One region of the Streptomyces sp. NPDC002446 genome, then DNA from elsewhere that is predicted to be linked to it. Evidence: riboswitches for the same ligand, from Rfam matches in the RefSeq annotation. Region 1 holds a riboswitch; the other holds the start of a gene.
What was found. Region 1 has a riboswitch for glycine ahead of gcvT (glycine cleavage system aminomethyltransferase GcvT). Riboswitches for the same ligand answer to the same signal wherever they lie in the genome.

Region 1 (7,080 bases):
TGCTCCGTGATGCCGACCGTCGAGACGCCGTCCTCGGCGTCCGACAGCCACTCGTGCTCCTTGCTGTAGCGCAGCTGCTGGGGGTTGCTCATGGCTCGATTCTCCTGTACGCGAGGGTGTGGTCGTGAATGGGGGCACCCCTCCCGGACGGAGTCCGGGGGAGCGTCTTGCACAGTGAGACACGCTGGTGCGCGCCCCTGCCGGGCCGCCGTCGGCGATCCGCTACTTCTGCCGCTTGTAGAAGGGCAGCGCGATGACCTCGTACGGCTCATGGCTTCCACGGATGTCCACGCAGACACCCTCGGTGCCCGGTGTGGCGTACGCGGCGTCGACGTACGCGATGGCGATCGGCTTGCCCAGGGTGGGGGAGGGAGCACCGGAGGTGACCTCGCCGATCACCGTGCCGTCGGCCGTGACGACCGGGTATCCGGCGCGCGGAACCCGGCGGCCCTCGGCGACCAGGCCGACCAGCTTGCGCGGCGGGACCGTCTCGGCGCGCCCGGCCGCGGCCTCCAGCGCGGCGCGGCCCACGAAGTCACCGCCGTTGGTGGTCTTCTCGAACTTCACTACCCGGCCCAGGCCCGCGTCGAACGGCGTGGTGGCGGTGGTGAGCTCGTGCCCGTACAGCGGCATGCCCGCCTCCAGGCGCAGCGTGTCGCGGCAGGACAGGCCGCAGGGCACCAGACCGGCGTCCTTGCCGGCCTCGGTCAGCGCCTCCCACAGCGCCACCGCGTCCGCCGGCCGGACGAACAGCTCGAAGCCGTCCTCGCCGGTGTATCCCGTACGGGCGATCAGCGCGTCGACGCCGGCGACCGTGCCGGGCAGACCGGCGTAGTACTTGAGGCCGTCCAGATCGGCGTCCGTCAGCTTCTTGAGGATCCCGGGCGACTCCGGGCCCTGCACCGCGAGCAGCGCGTAGGCGTCCCGGTCGTCGCGGATCGCGGCGTCGAAACCGCCCGCCCGCGCGGTCAGCGCGTCCAGCACCACCTGGGCGTTGGAGGCGTTGGCGACGACCATGTACTCCTGGTCCGCGAGGCGGTAGACGATCAGGTCGTCCAGGATGCCGCCCCCGGCCTCGCAGATCATCGTGTACCGGGCGCGGCCGGTCTGGACGCCGCCGATGTTGCCGACCAGCGCATAGTCGAGGAGGTCGGCGGCCTGCGGGCCGGTGACGGTGATCTCACCCATGTGGGAGAGGTCGAAGAGGCCGGCCCGGGTGCGGACGGCGACGTGTTCGTCGCGCTCGCTGCCGTAGCGCAGCGGCATGTCCCAGCCGGCGAAGTCGGTCATGGTCGCACCGAGCGCGCGGTGGGTGGCATCCAGCGCGGTGCGACGGGGGGCATCAGTCATGGTTCTGGGCTCCCAGGCATGGGTGACAAGACGTTCTCCCCATCTGTCATCGGAACCTGAGAGGTTCACCGGGATCCCGCGAACGGACCCGGTTTGCACCTTGGGTGGAGCCGCCCCGTAGCCCGGGCAGTGGCTCGCTTTTCAGATCTGCCTCGCCCGCGCGGTATAGGGGCCTGAGAGATTCAAGGGAGGACTTGCTCCTTCGGCGCCCCGCCATGACGGCCGGGGACTCTCCCGCGCGGATTCAAGCGGCCGGTATGGAGTTGGCGGTGCACGGGTGAGCTGAGATGTGCACGTGGCGGCCACATCATTACACGGGATCGCCCGTTCGAGGAGCCCCGGTCGCCACCCCGTCCAGGACCACCTCCGCCACGCCGACAGATCGGACAATCGCCTTGATGGGCATTACCTTTTCTTGACACTCTGCGGGTAAGGGACGGACTCGGAACGGACCGGAACCGGACGGGGAGGGCGATCACGGTGCACAGGGAAGCGGCATTCGCGGCCACTGCAGGGGCCGTACCCCCGGACGCGCCGGTGGCATCCGCCGCCGTGTCCCGGACCAGGCGCGCGGCGCGGTCCGTCGTACGGCCGGGGCGCGGCCACACCGTCGTCGACCTGCGGGCCGGCAAGCGCACCCGCGACACCGCCGAGCTGCGGTTCCGCGCCGGTGACCTGGTCGTGGTCTCCGGGCTGCCGGGCAGCGGCAAGAGCACCCTGATGCGCCGGGTGGTGCCGCCGCTGGACAGCCGGGGCGCCGCGGTGCACCGCATCGATTCGCAGGACGTGCGCGAGCGCTGGGAGCGCGGCAGGCTGCGCCGGCTGCCGTACGGCCTGTACCGGCCGCTGGTGCGGGCCGCGCACTATCTGGCGCTGGGCCGTGCGCTGCGCTCCGGCGACAGCGTGGTGGTGCACGACTGCGGAACGCTGGCCTGGGTGCGCCGCTGGATCGCCCGGTCGGCCGCGCGCGGCGGCCGCGGGCTGCATCTCGTGCTGCTCGACGTGGCGCCGGAGGTGGCCCGGTCCGGGCAGGAAGCGCGCGGGCGCGGGGTGTCCGGATACGCCTTCGCGCGGCACCGCAGGGCGGTGGGCCGGCTGGTCGGCCGGGCGGAGGAGGCCGGGCTGCCCAAGGGGTTCCGCTCGGCGGTGCTGCTGGACCGGCCGGCGGCGAGCACGCTGGAGCGGATCGGTTTCCGCTGAGCGGACTGCCGGTTCCGGGCGCGCCGCGCCCCGCCCCCGTACGCCCGACCTCCCGTTTCCTCGTCTAGGGTCGTTGGCCAGAGAGCGTCGGGGACGGATGGGTACAGATGAACTTTCCGGAGCAGGGGATACCGCAGCTGGCGTGGCCGGCGAACGAGCTCGAAGAGGTGCTCGCCGCCTCGGTCGGGCATCCGGGCGCCGGTGCCCGGATCGTCGAGGTCCTGCGCCGCAGCCGGGTGTGGGTGCCGCTGCCCAACGGCGGCGGCCCTCAGAGCGCGGGCCTCGGCGCCCGCGGCCTGGATCTGCCCACGGTCGAGGTCGACGGGCTGGCCCATGTCCCGGTCTACAGCTCCGAGCAGGAGTTCCTGCGGGTGGTCGGCTCGCACATGTCCTTCACCGTCGCGCCGGCCGCGGAGTTCGCTCGCGGGCTGCCGCCGAAGATCGGGATCGCCGTCAACCCGGACGGTGTGGTCGGCGTCCCGCTGCCGCCGCCCGCGGTGGCCGAGCTGTGCCGGCCGGGCCGCCATGAGGCCGAGTCGCTGCCCAGCGGCGGGCGGGTGCGGCTCTTCGAGCCGGACTGGCAGGAGGAGCCGGTGGACTTCCTGGCCGCCGCCGGACTGGAGTTCTCCGGTGCCGGAATTGTCCTGACTGCCCGGCGTGCCCTGGCCAGTGTGGAGGGCGACACGCCCGCGCTGTTCGTCGGTGTCCAGGTCGCGACGTCCCCCGCCGCGCTGCACGACGGCACCGCCCGCGAGACGGTCCTGTCAGCCCTGGGACGTGCGCTCGGCGCGGTGCCGGTGCCCTGGCCGGTGCAGCTCGTGATGCTCGATCTGGCCCAGGGCGACCCGGTCTGCGACTGGATGCTGGAGCGCGTCCGGCCCTTCTACTCCCGGGACCACTCGTAGGGCAAGCCCTAAGCTTGTTGGACGACGAGCGGGCGCACCCCTACGTGCCCTGCCGACAGAAGGGACGGACCACGTGAGCGCGGGTGCGCATCAGGGACCGGCGGCGGCCGGGCAGCTGGAGCAGCTGCTGCAGCAGGTCTCGCCCGGTCGCTACGACGCCTATGAGGCGCTGCTGCAGGCGCTCGCCGCAGGTCAGGTCTGGATGCTGCTCTGGCAGGGCCGGGCCGGTATGCCCGATGCGCAGTACGGGAACATGGAGGTCGACGGCCTCGGCTACGCGCCCTGTGTGACCTCGGCGCCCGAGCTCGCCGCCTCCGGCTGGACCCGCGACCACGAGGTCGTCGGCGGCCTGGAGATCGCCGCCTCGCTCTTCCCCGACCGCTGGGGCCTGTGGCTGAATCCGCACGCCCCCGGCGGCGGTGTCGGCATCCCCTGGCTCGATCTGCGCCGTATCGCCGGCGGCCTGGACCGGCTGCCCGCCGGGCCGCTGCGGATCTCGGAGCCGGTCATCGACATCCCGCAGTTCTACGCCCTGCTGGCGCAGAACGCCCACCGCACCCCCGCCGTACGGTCGTTGCGCCGGGCCTGGGTGCAGCCCGCGCTCGGTGCCCCGTATCTGGCGATCGGGCTGGATCTGTACGACACCGGCCAACAAGCGGTGGATTCGGCCCGGTTGATGATCCAGCAGTCGATCGGCGCGGTTCCGGACGGTCTGCCGGTCTCCACGGTCGCGATGAACGACGAGTACGACCCGGTCGGGATGTGGATGCGGGCCTGCGCCCGGCCGTTCTTCGACCGTGACGGCTACACCCAGATGCCGGGCCAGGCCGCCCCGGCGCCCGCGTACGGCTACGGCCAGCCGCGCCCTTACTGACAGCGCGTCTCTCCCGCCCCGGGCGCCGGTTCCGGGGTGGATTCGATCCGTATTCCCCACGTATTCACCGCGGTTGAGGCTCCCTCCCGCGGGCGTTCGCTCCGCTCAGGCCGAACTCCTGTCCGTATAACGGAAAGCCGTGGAGCACATCACAGTTGCGCATCCTTTCCCCGTCAGGGCTGGTGACTGATCGCGAAGGGGATGAAGACTCCGGAAACAACGAGGTGCTCGGTCCTTTGTACGAGCGCCATCGAGCGTCATCCCGTACGGCGTCGCGTGAATCTCCGACTTCCGCACTGTGAACTTCCGCGATGCCCGCAGGACTTGCACGGACATGCACCAGTGATGTGAATCAGGCCGCTACCGCGGCGGGCAGGGGCCGGCCACCGTCGGCCGAGAGGGGTCAAACGCACCGTGACCGCACCGATCGAGACCACCGGGGCGGCTGCCGAGGCGCAGCCGGAAGCGGTGCTGAAAGGCGTGGAGGGCAAGCGCATCGAAGGGCGCTCGCTCGGTCAGATCGCATGGCTGCGCTTCAGGCGGGACAAGGTCGCGGTGGCGGGTGCCATCGTTGTCATCCTGCTCGTCGTCGTCGCCGCGCTCTCCCGCCCCCTCCAGGCCCTGCTCGGCCTGGACCCCAACACCCCCAACCAGGCGCTGATCGACCCCAACACCACGCTGCCCAAGGGGGACTTCGGCGGGATGAGCGGGGACCACCCGCTCGGCGTGGACCCGAAGTTCGGCCGCGATCTGCTCGCCCGGATCCTGGAGGGCTCCTGGGTGTCGCTGATCGTGGCGTTCGGCGCGACGCTGCTGTCGGTCGCCATCGGCACCGTCCTCGGTGTGATCGCCGGCTTCTACCGCGGACGGGTGGACGCCTTCATCAGCCGCATGATGGACGTCTTCCTGGCCTTCCCGCTGCTGCTGTTCGCCATCGCGATCTCGGCCTCGCTGCAGGGCGGCGCCTTCGGCCTGGAGGGCCTGCCGCTGCACATCTCGGTGCTGATCTTCGTGATCGGCTTCTTCAACTGGCCCTACATGGGGCGGATCGTGCGCGCCCAGACCCTGTCGCTGCGCGAACGTGAATTCGTGGACGCGGCCCGCGGCATGGGCGCGCGCGGACCGTTCATCCTCTTCCGGGAGCTGCTGCCCAACCTGGTGGGTCCGGTCATCGTCTACTCGACGCTGCTGATCCCCTCCAACATCCTCTTCGAGGCGGCGCTGAGCTTCCTGGGCGTCGGCATCCAGCCGCCCCAGGCGTCCTGGGGCGGCATGCTCAACCAGGCGGTCAAGTACTACGAGGTCGACCCCCAGTACATGATCGTCCCCGGCCTCGCGATCTTCGTCACCGTGCTCGCGTTCAACCTGCTCGGTGACGGCCTGAGGGACGCGCTGGACCCGCGCAGCCGCTGACGGCCCCGCCGCCACCGGCGCCCGCAAGTCTCAACCGCGTATGAAGTTTTGACGTTTGACGTTTCTCGACGAACGAAGGGGACACGGACCAACATGCGAAGGTCAGTTCCGGTCGCGGCGATAGCGGCCATCACCAGTGCGGGCCTTTTGCTGGCCGGCTGCAGCGGGGGCAAGGGCTCCGCGGACGGCTCGTCCGAGGCGAACGCCGCCACCAAGGGCATCGTCAACGCCTCGGACGCGAAGGGCGGCACGGTCAACTACGCGATCAGCGACGCCCCCGAGTCGTTCGACCCGGGCAACACGTACTACGCCTTCATCTACAACTTCAGCCGGCTCTACGCCCGCCCGCTGACCACCTTCAAGCCGGGCCCCGGCACCAAGGGCAACGAGCTGGTCCCGGACCTCGCCGAGTCGATGGGCAAGCCCAGTGACGGCGGCAGGACCTGGACGTACAAGATCCGCAAGGGCGTGAAGTACGAGGACGGCTCCGCGGTCACCGCGCAGGACGTCAAGTACGCGGTCGAGCGCTCCAACTTCGCGCGCGACACCCTCTCGCTGGGCCCCAACTACTTCCAGCAGTTCCTCAAGGACAACGAGGGCGGCTACAAGGGTCCCTACAAGGACAAGAGCAAAGAGGGGCTCAAGTCCATCGAGACCCCTGACGACCACACGGTCGTCTTCCACCTGAAGAAGCCGTTCGCCGAGTTCGACTACCTGGTCAGCGCCCCGCAGACGGCTCCGGTCCCGCAGGCCAAGGACAAGGGCGCGGACTACACCAAGTCCGTGCTGTCCACCGGCTCGTACAAGTTCGAGAGCTACCAGGAGGGCAAGCAGCTCACCCTCGTCCGCAACCCGCAGTGGTCCGCGAAGACCGACCCGCTGCGCAAGCAGCTGCCCGAGAAGATCGTCCTGAAGCTGAAGGTCGCCCAGTCGACCATCGACAAGGACCTCCAGTCCGGCAACACCCTGGTCGACCTGGCCGGCCGCGGTGTCGACGGCCAGACCCAGGCCCAGCTCCTGACGGACCCCAAGGAGAAGGCCAACACCGACAACGCGCTCGGTCAGCGCCTGGTCTACACGGCGATCAACACCACGATGAAGCCGTTCGACAAGCTGGAGTGCCGCAAGGCCATCGAGTACGCGATCGACAAGAAGGCCGTGCAGACCTCGCTCGGCGGCCCGATCCGCGGTGAGCTGGCGTCCACGGTCCTGCCGACCGACATCGACGGCTACCAGAAGTACGACCTGTACCCGCAGAAGTACAACGGCGACAAGCTGGACCTGACCGAGGCCAAGAAGCACTGGGACAAGTGCGGCGCCGGCAAGGTCACCACCACG
Region 2 (7,080 bases), on a different contig from region 1:
GGCGGTGTTGGCGATGACGTCGGCGACGGTGGGACCGGCCGGCAGCACCCGGTTCTCGACCCTGAGGTGGGCCACGCCGTCGGTGACCGCGTAGACGGGCCGGTTCCAGCGGTAGATCGTGCCGTTGTGCAGCACCAGTTCGGCGAGGTCCGGAACCCCGCCCTCATCGAGGACGCGCAGTGGATCCTGCGGCCCGCACAGCGGCAGCAGCGGCGGGAAGTAGCGCAGATTCTCCTCGAAGAGCTCGTAGGCGGAGTCGATCCAGCGCTCGCCGAACCAGGTGCGGGGGCGTACGCCCTGGGCCGTCAGCTCCGGCGCGCGGGTGTCGGTGGCCTGCTGGAAGACCGGCGGCCGCGACTCGCGCCACAGCTCACGGCCGAAGAGGAACGGCGAGTTGGCGCCGACCGCCACCTGTACAGCGGCGATGGCCTGGGCCGCGTTCCAGATGCCGGCGAAGCGGTTGGGCGTCACCTGCAGATGCAGCTGCACGGACGTACAGGCGGCCTCCGGTGCGATCGAGGGCGAGCGGGCGACCAGGTGCTCGACGCCCCTGATGTCGAGCGCGAAGTCCTCGCCGCGGGCCGCCCGCATCTGCTCGTTGAGCAGCACATACCGGTCGTTCTCGGAAAGGCTGGCGACCGTGAGGTCGTCGGCGTCCAGGGTCGGCAGAATGCCGATCATCACGATCCTGGCGGCGACCTCGCGGGCCTTCCGCTCGGCGTAGGCCAGCCCCGTACGGAGTTCCTCGGCGAGCTGGTCCAGGACGCGGCCGGACAATCGGTGCGGCAGGATGTTGACTTCCAGGTTGCACTGGGCGAGTTCGGTCTGGAAATCACGGCTGGCGATGCGCTCCAGCACCTGGGAGTTCATCATGCGGGGCAGCCCGTCCGGCCCGGCCAGATTGAGCTCGATCTCCAGGCCCATGAGATTCCTGGGCCGTTCGAACCGCTTCTCCGTCAGCAGCCGCTGCAATCCCTCAAGACACTCGTGAAGCTTTCTTCGATAACGCTCCCGGTCCGCCAGGTCGATCCCGTCCGCGGCGACCTTCTCCCCCATCGAAGGGTCCCTCCTCGAGTGAACGGCCCGCGGCCACGGACCGCTTGGGGCCGTCCCCGACACGCCGGGGCTCGCGCTACGGTCGATGATGCCCCGGCAATCTGATCGATAACGCCTCAGGGGTGTGCCGGTACCGATAGGCTCGAAGTGGTGTAGCGCCCGGCATCTTCCTCCGGCATATCTCAGCGGCCATCGCCGTCCGCAATTCGCTCGTGAGAATCACCGACGAGATCCGGCCTACCGCGTCGGCGATACATTACGAGGTGCCATGGAAAACCGCCGTACAAAGCGGAAGAAATCACCTCGCGCAAGGGTCTGGATTACGCCTTGCCAGAAATCCGCAAGACGGGTAGCCGAAACACTTTCAGAACATACGTCGTATAAACTCCGCTTACGAGGCAGAGAGTTGGCGCACCAGTGTCGCCGTGATTTCGCCGGTGCTGGGGCTCAGCGGCCAGGGCCTGCCCGGCGGTTCTTTGCGGATCAAGCCCGCGCGGACCCGCCGGGCAGGCCCTACCCCACGTCCGGCCGCAGCCCCCGACGCCGGCCATGCTCTGTCCCCGCACTGCAGACAGCGCCGTTTGCACCTGCCACGCTCCACCGTGTCTCCGAAGTGAGAGGCGACCCACCATGCCGCTGCATGTTTCCCCCGCCCCCGCGCCCGCCCTGCGCAGCGTCCTCACCGCCCTCGGCTCGCCCACCGCCGTCCGCGAGGCCCCCGTCCCCGCACTGCGCGCCCATCAGGGCCCGCTCAGCCCCGATCACCCGCTGCCCTTCCACGTGTGGGACGACGTCAGCCGGGCCGGCGGCACACCGTGCACCCGTCTGGCCGGCTGGAGCTTCCTGGTCCGGGGCGGGGAGCGGGCCGTGGCGACGGCCGAGGCGATGCTCACCGCGGACGGCTGGACGTTCGGGCGCTTCTGCGGCGGCCCCTATGTCGCCTCCACCGAGCAGGCGCTCGCCCAGGCGGATACGCTGAGCGCGCCCTATCAGCCGCGGCTGCTGTCCGTCCCTGAGCTGTACATGCTCACGCTCTGGCTGCACCACGATCTCGCCGCCGACGGCTCCGAGGGCCTGCCCGCACCGGGTGACCTGCTGATTCCGCTGGCGCCCGCCCCGCCGGGGATCGCCGCCCACCGCCCGCACCGCGTCGCCGATCTGCTGCCCCGGCTCACCCTGCGCCTCGCGCCCGCCCCGCTGCTGCGCGAACCCGCCTGACCCGGCGCTCCGGCCGCGCATCCGCGGCCGGCGCCACGCCGTCCCACGACAGCGCGCCCCGCGACCCCCTCCGGCCGCGGGGCGCTCCGCCGCGCTCACCCGCGCGGGCTAGTCCGTGCATACCACTCCCAACCCCCTTGGCGAGGAGTGCAATTGGACGCAACCGCCCGCACGGGTGACGCGTCGATACCGAGTGAGTACCGCTGCTGCGAAATCCCTGCGGAATCCCGTCCGTAGGGCAACACTGGAACCGACAGAGGAAACGGGGGAGCGGCCATGACCACCGCATCGAGCCGCACGACGTTCACCACACCGCAGCGAAAGACAACTTCCATGTGTCAGCACCAACCGCCATGCCCGTCAGCAGACTCCAGCGACCGGGAGGCCGCACACCTTGTGGCGCACCACCCCGAGCAGGGCTGGAGCCTGCTCTGCAACGGCGTCCTGCTCTTCGAGGACACCGGTGAGCTGCTGCCGGACGGGCAGGTCATCGCCCCGCACCGGGCCCGGGTCACCGCAGCGGCCTGACCCGCGAGCACCCGGCACGTACAACAGGGCCCCCGGCAGATCTGCCGAGGGCCCTTGATGTTGCCCGGGTGGACCAGTGCTGATCAGTTGTCGTACTCGTCCAGCGGGGGGCAGGAGCAGACGAGGTTACGGTCGCCGAAGGCACCGTCGATCCGGCGCACCGGCGGCCAGTACTTCTCCGCCGCCGCGACGCCCGCCGGGAAGACGGCCTCCTCGCGGGTGTACGCGTGGGTCCAGTCGCCGCTGAGCGCGGCCGCGGTGTGCGGAGCGTTGCGCAGCGGGTTGTCGTCCTCGTCCCACTCCCCCGAGCCGACCTTCTCGATCTCCGCGCGGATGGCGATCATCGCGTCGCAGAACCGGTCCAGCTCGCCGAGGTCCTCGCTCTCCGTCGGCTCGATCATCAGCGTGCCGGCCACCGGGAAGGACATCGTCGGCGCGTGGAAGCCGTAGTCGATCAGCCGCTTGGCGACATCGTCGATGCTCACACCGGTCGCCTTGGTCAGCGGCCGGACGTCGATGATGCACTCGTGCGCCACCAGATTGCCGGGGCCCGTGTAGAGCACCGGGTAGTGCGGCTCCAGGCGCTTGGCGATGTAGTTCGCGCTGAGGACGGCGACCTGGGTGGCGCGCTTGAGGCCCTCGCCGCCCATGAGGCGGACGTACGCCCAGGAGATCGGCAGGATGCCGGCCGAGCCCCAGGGGGCCGCGGAGATCGGCCCGACGCCCGTCTCGGGGCCCGCGGTGGGCTGCAGCGGGTGGTTGGGCAGGTACGGCGCCAGGTGGGCGCGTACGGCGACGGGGCCGACACCGGGGCCGCCACCGCCGTGCGGGATGCAGAACGTCTTGTGCAGGTTGAGGTGCGAGACATCGCCGCCGAACTTGCCGGGCTCGGCGAGCCCGACCAGCGCGTTGAGGTTGGCGCCGTCGACGTAGACCTGGCCGCCGGCGTCGTGCACCGCGGCGCAGATCTGGGTGATGTGCTCCTCGAACACGCCGTGCGTGGAGGGGTAGGTGACCATCAGGACCGCGAGCTCGTCACGGTGCTTTTCGATCTTGGCGTGCAGATCGTCGGCGTCGACCTCGCCGTCCGCACCGGTCTTGACGACGACGACCTTCATCCCGGCCATGACGGCGCTGGCGGCGTTGGTGCCGTGCGCCGAGGACGGGATCAGGCAGACGGTGCGCTGCTCGTCGCCGTTGGCGCGGTGGTAGGCGCGTACCGCCAGCAGGCCGGCCAGCTCGCCCTGCGATCCGGCGTTCGGCTGGATGGAGACCTTGTCATAGCCGGTGACCGTGGCCAGCCGCTCCTCCAGCTCCTGGATCAGCGTGAGGTAGCCCTGGGCCTGGGCGGCCGGCGCGAAGGGGTGCAGCTGGCCGAACGCGGGCCAGGTGACCGGCTCCATCTCGGTGGTGGCGTTCAGCTTCATCGTGCAGGAGCCGAGCGGGATCATGCCGCGGTCCAGCGCGTAGTCCTTGTCGGCGAGGGTGCGCAGGTAGCGCAGCATCGCGGTCTCGGAGCGGTGCTGGTGGAAGACCGGGTGGGTGAGGTAGTCGTCGGTGCGCAGCAGCGACTGCGGCAACGTTTCGGCAGCGACCGGGTCCAGCTGCTCGATGTCGCCCTGCACGCCGAAGGCGCCCCAGACGCCGGTCAGCTGCGCGCGTCCGGTGGTCTCGTCGCAGGCGATGCCGACGAGGTCCGCGTCGACCTGGCGGAGGTTGATACCGGCCTCGCGGGCGGCGGCGACGACCTCGGCGGCCCGGCCGGGCACCCGCGCGGTCAGGGTGTCGAAGTACGCGCCGTGCACGATCTCCACACCGCCCGCCCGCAGGCCCTCGGCGAGCACGGCGGCGTAGCGGTGGGTACGCCGGGCGATGGTCCGCAGGCCCTCGGGGCCGTGGTAGACGGCGTACATCCCGGCCATGACGGCGAGCAGCACCTGCGCGGTGCAGATGTTGCTGGTGGCCTTCTCACGGCGGATGTGCTGCTCACGGGTCTGCAGCGCGAGGCGGTAGGCCTTGTTGCCGTCGGCGTCGACGGAGACGCCCACCAGGCGGCCGGGCAGGCTGCGGGCGAACTGATCGCGTACGGCCATGAAGCCGGCGTGCGGTCCGCCGAAGCCCATCGGGACGCCGAAGCGCTGGGTGGTGCCGACCGCGATGTCGGCGCCGAGCTCGCCGGGCGAGGTCAGCAGCGTCAGGGCGAGCAGATCGGCCGCCACCGTGACGACCGCGCCCAGCTCATGGGCCTGCTCGATGACGGCACGCGGGTCGCGCACCGCGCCGGAGGCGCCCGGGTACTGCAGCAGCACACCGAAGACGCCGCGCTCGGCGATCTCGGCGGGGATGCCGTCGGACAGGTCCGCGACGACGACCTCGACACCGGTCGGCTCTGCGCGGGTCTGGATCACGGCGACGGTCTGCGGCAGACAGTCGGCGTCCACCAGGAAGACGCCCTGCTTGACCTTGCCGACACGGCGGGAGAGCGCCATCGCCTCGGCGGCGGCGGTGCCCTCGTCCAGCAGCGAGGCGCCGGAGGTGGGCAGTCCGGTCAGCTCGGCGACCATCGTCTGGAAGTTCAGCAGCGCCTCAAGGCGGCCCTGCGAGATCTCCGGCTGGTAGGGCGTGTAGGCCGTGTACCAGGCAGGGTTCTCCATGACGTTGCGGAGGATCACCGGCGGGGTGAACGTGCCGTAGTACCCCAGGCCGATCATGGGGGACAGCACCTGGTTGCGCTCCGCCAGGCCGCGCAGCTCCTGGAGGACCTCGGCCTCCGTACGGCCCTGCGGCAGGCCGAGCGCCTCGGCGCTCTTGATCACGTCGGGGACGGCGGCGGCGGTGAGCTCGTCCAGCGACCCGAAGCCGACGTGCGCGAGCATCTTTGCCTGCGCCTCGTGGTCGGGACCGATGTGCCGGCGCTCGAACGGAATGCCCTGTTCGAGCTCGGTCAAGGAGATGCGATTGGTGGTCATCTGCGGGGGCCTCCTGGTCAGCGCGACCTACGAGGGGCACCACGGCGCGGGTGCCCGGACGGCCTCCCCCTCTGTCATCTCAACCTGAGAGCTTCACCGGCCCGCGCGAGCGGCCCGGCTTTCACCGTCGGTGAGGAGGGGTTCCGGCAGTGTGCCTGTCCGTGGCCCGCCCTGCTTTCCAGAGTGACCTCGTCCATGCGGTACGTGTGCCTGAGAGATTCCGGGGAGGATTTGCTCCTTCGGCGCCCTGGTCGCGAACGACAAAGGACTCTCCCGCATGGGGTCTGCGGCCATTCGCCAGCCTACCAGCGCACCACTCGAAGGATCCTTCGAGTGGCCGCAGCATGAAATGTGCCGTTTGGTAGTTGTCACAGGGCAGTTGCGACCAATTGGAGGGGCCGTGCAAACCGATATCGATCCCCGGAGCCTGATCGGCCGCAAAGCGTTCGACCGTAACGGCGCGAAAATAGGCACGATCGACGAGGTCTACCTCGACGACGCGACGGGGGAACCGGAGTGGGCGGCCGTCCGCACCGGTCTCTTCAGCCGGGACGCGTTCGTCCCCCTGGAGCCCAGCAAAATGATCGGTGACGGCCTGCACATCCCCTACGACCGCAAGCTGATCAAGGACGCCCCGGACTTCGGCGTGGGCCGCCACCTCTCCCCTGAACAGGAGCTCCAGCTCTACCACCACTACCGGCTGGATATCTCCCTCCCGGACTCCGACGCGCTCTCCCCCGGCGACTCGGGCGCCACCGGCGGATCCGGCGGCTCGGGCGGCGCGGGCGGCTCTGGCGGCTCCGGCGACAAGGACTTCGGCAAGATCGCGGGCTCGGAGGACTGACCCCCTCCCGACCCGCCGCCCACCAGCGGCAAGGGCTCACCCGGCCGCAGCGCCGGGTCCTCGACGGCAAAGGTCCGCACCCTCCCCGGTGCGGACCACGGCGTCTCGAAGCGTACGGTCACCCTGCCCACGCCACTCCCCTGCACCCACCCGGCGCCGAACTCGTCGTGCACCACATCCAGCCCCGGATGCCAGCGCCGCGGCCGCTCCTCCTCCGGCTCCCGCTCGCCGGTCTCCTCCCCCACCGGCTCGGGCCCCGCCTTGGCCAGCTCCTCGGCCTCCCGCTCCGTCGCCAGCTGGGCGAACAGATCCTCCTGGGTGAAGTCGGCCAGCCCGCTGACCCCCACGCCCAGCAGCCGCACCCCGCCCGTGGTGTCCACCGTCTCCAGCAGCCGCACCGCCGCCTCCCGTACGACCGAGGGGTCGTCCGTGGGCCCGCGGAGCGTCTCCGAGCGGGTCAGCGTC

Region 2: it holds a riboswitch for glycine, as region 1 does, so the genes downstream of both, gcvP (aminomethyl-transferring glycine dehydrogenase) here and gcvT (glycine cleavage system aminomethyltransferase GcvT) in region 1, are expected to answer to the same signal.

What each region holds. Positions count from the first base shown of each region.
Region 1 is NZ_JBSFYC010000012.1:81,847-88,926, forward strand. It holds gene gcvH (glycine cleavage system protein GcvH) at 1-92, opposite strand, end outside; gene gcvT (glycine cleavage system aminomethyltransferase GcvT) at 223-1,350, opposite strand; glycine riboswitch at 1,384-1,501, opposite strand; glycine riboswitch at 1,502-1,597, opposite strand; gene ACWD6P_RS10005 (AAA family ATPase) at 1,825-2,550, shown strand; gene ACWD6P_RS10010 (enhanced serine sensitivity protein SseB) at 2,658-3,455, shown strand; gene ACWD6P_RS10015 (enhanced serine sensitivity protein SseB C-terminal domain-containing protein) at 3,529-4,329, shown strand; gene ACWD6P_RS10020 (ABC transporter permease) at 4,744-5,742, shown strand; gene ACWD6P_RS10025 (ABC transporter substrate-binding protein) at 5,836-7,080, shown strand, end outside.
Region 2 is NZ_JBSFYC010000009.1:139,678-146,757, forward strand. It holds gene ACWD6P_RS08115 (glutamate-cysteine ligase family protein) at 1-1,056, opposite strand, end outside; gene ACWD6P_RS08120 (hypothetical protein) at 1,687-2,274, shown strand; gene ACWD6P_RS08125 (DUF5999 family protein) at 2,608-2,802, shown strand; gene gcvP (aminomethyl-transferring glycine dehydrogenase) at 2,886-5,771, opposite strand; glycine riboswitch at 5,960-6,057, opposite strand; partial or broken gene ACWD6P_RS08135 (PRC-barrel domain-containing protein) at 6,121-6,330, shown strand; gene ACWD6P_RS08140 (DNA polymerase IV) at 6,465-7,080, opposite strand, start outside.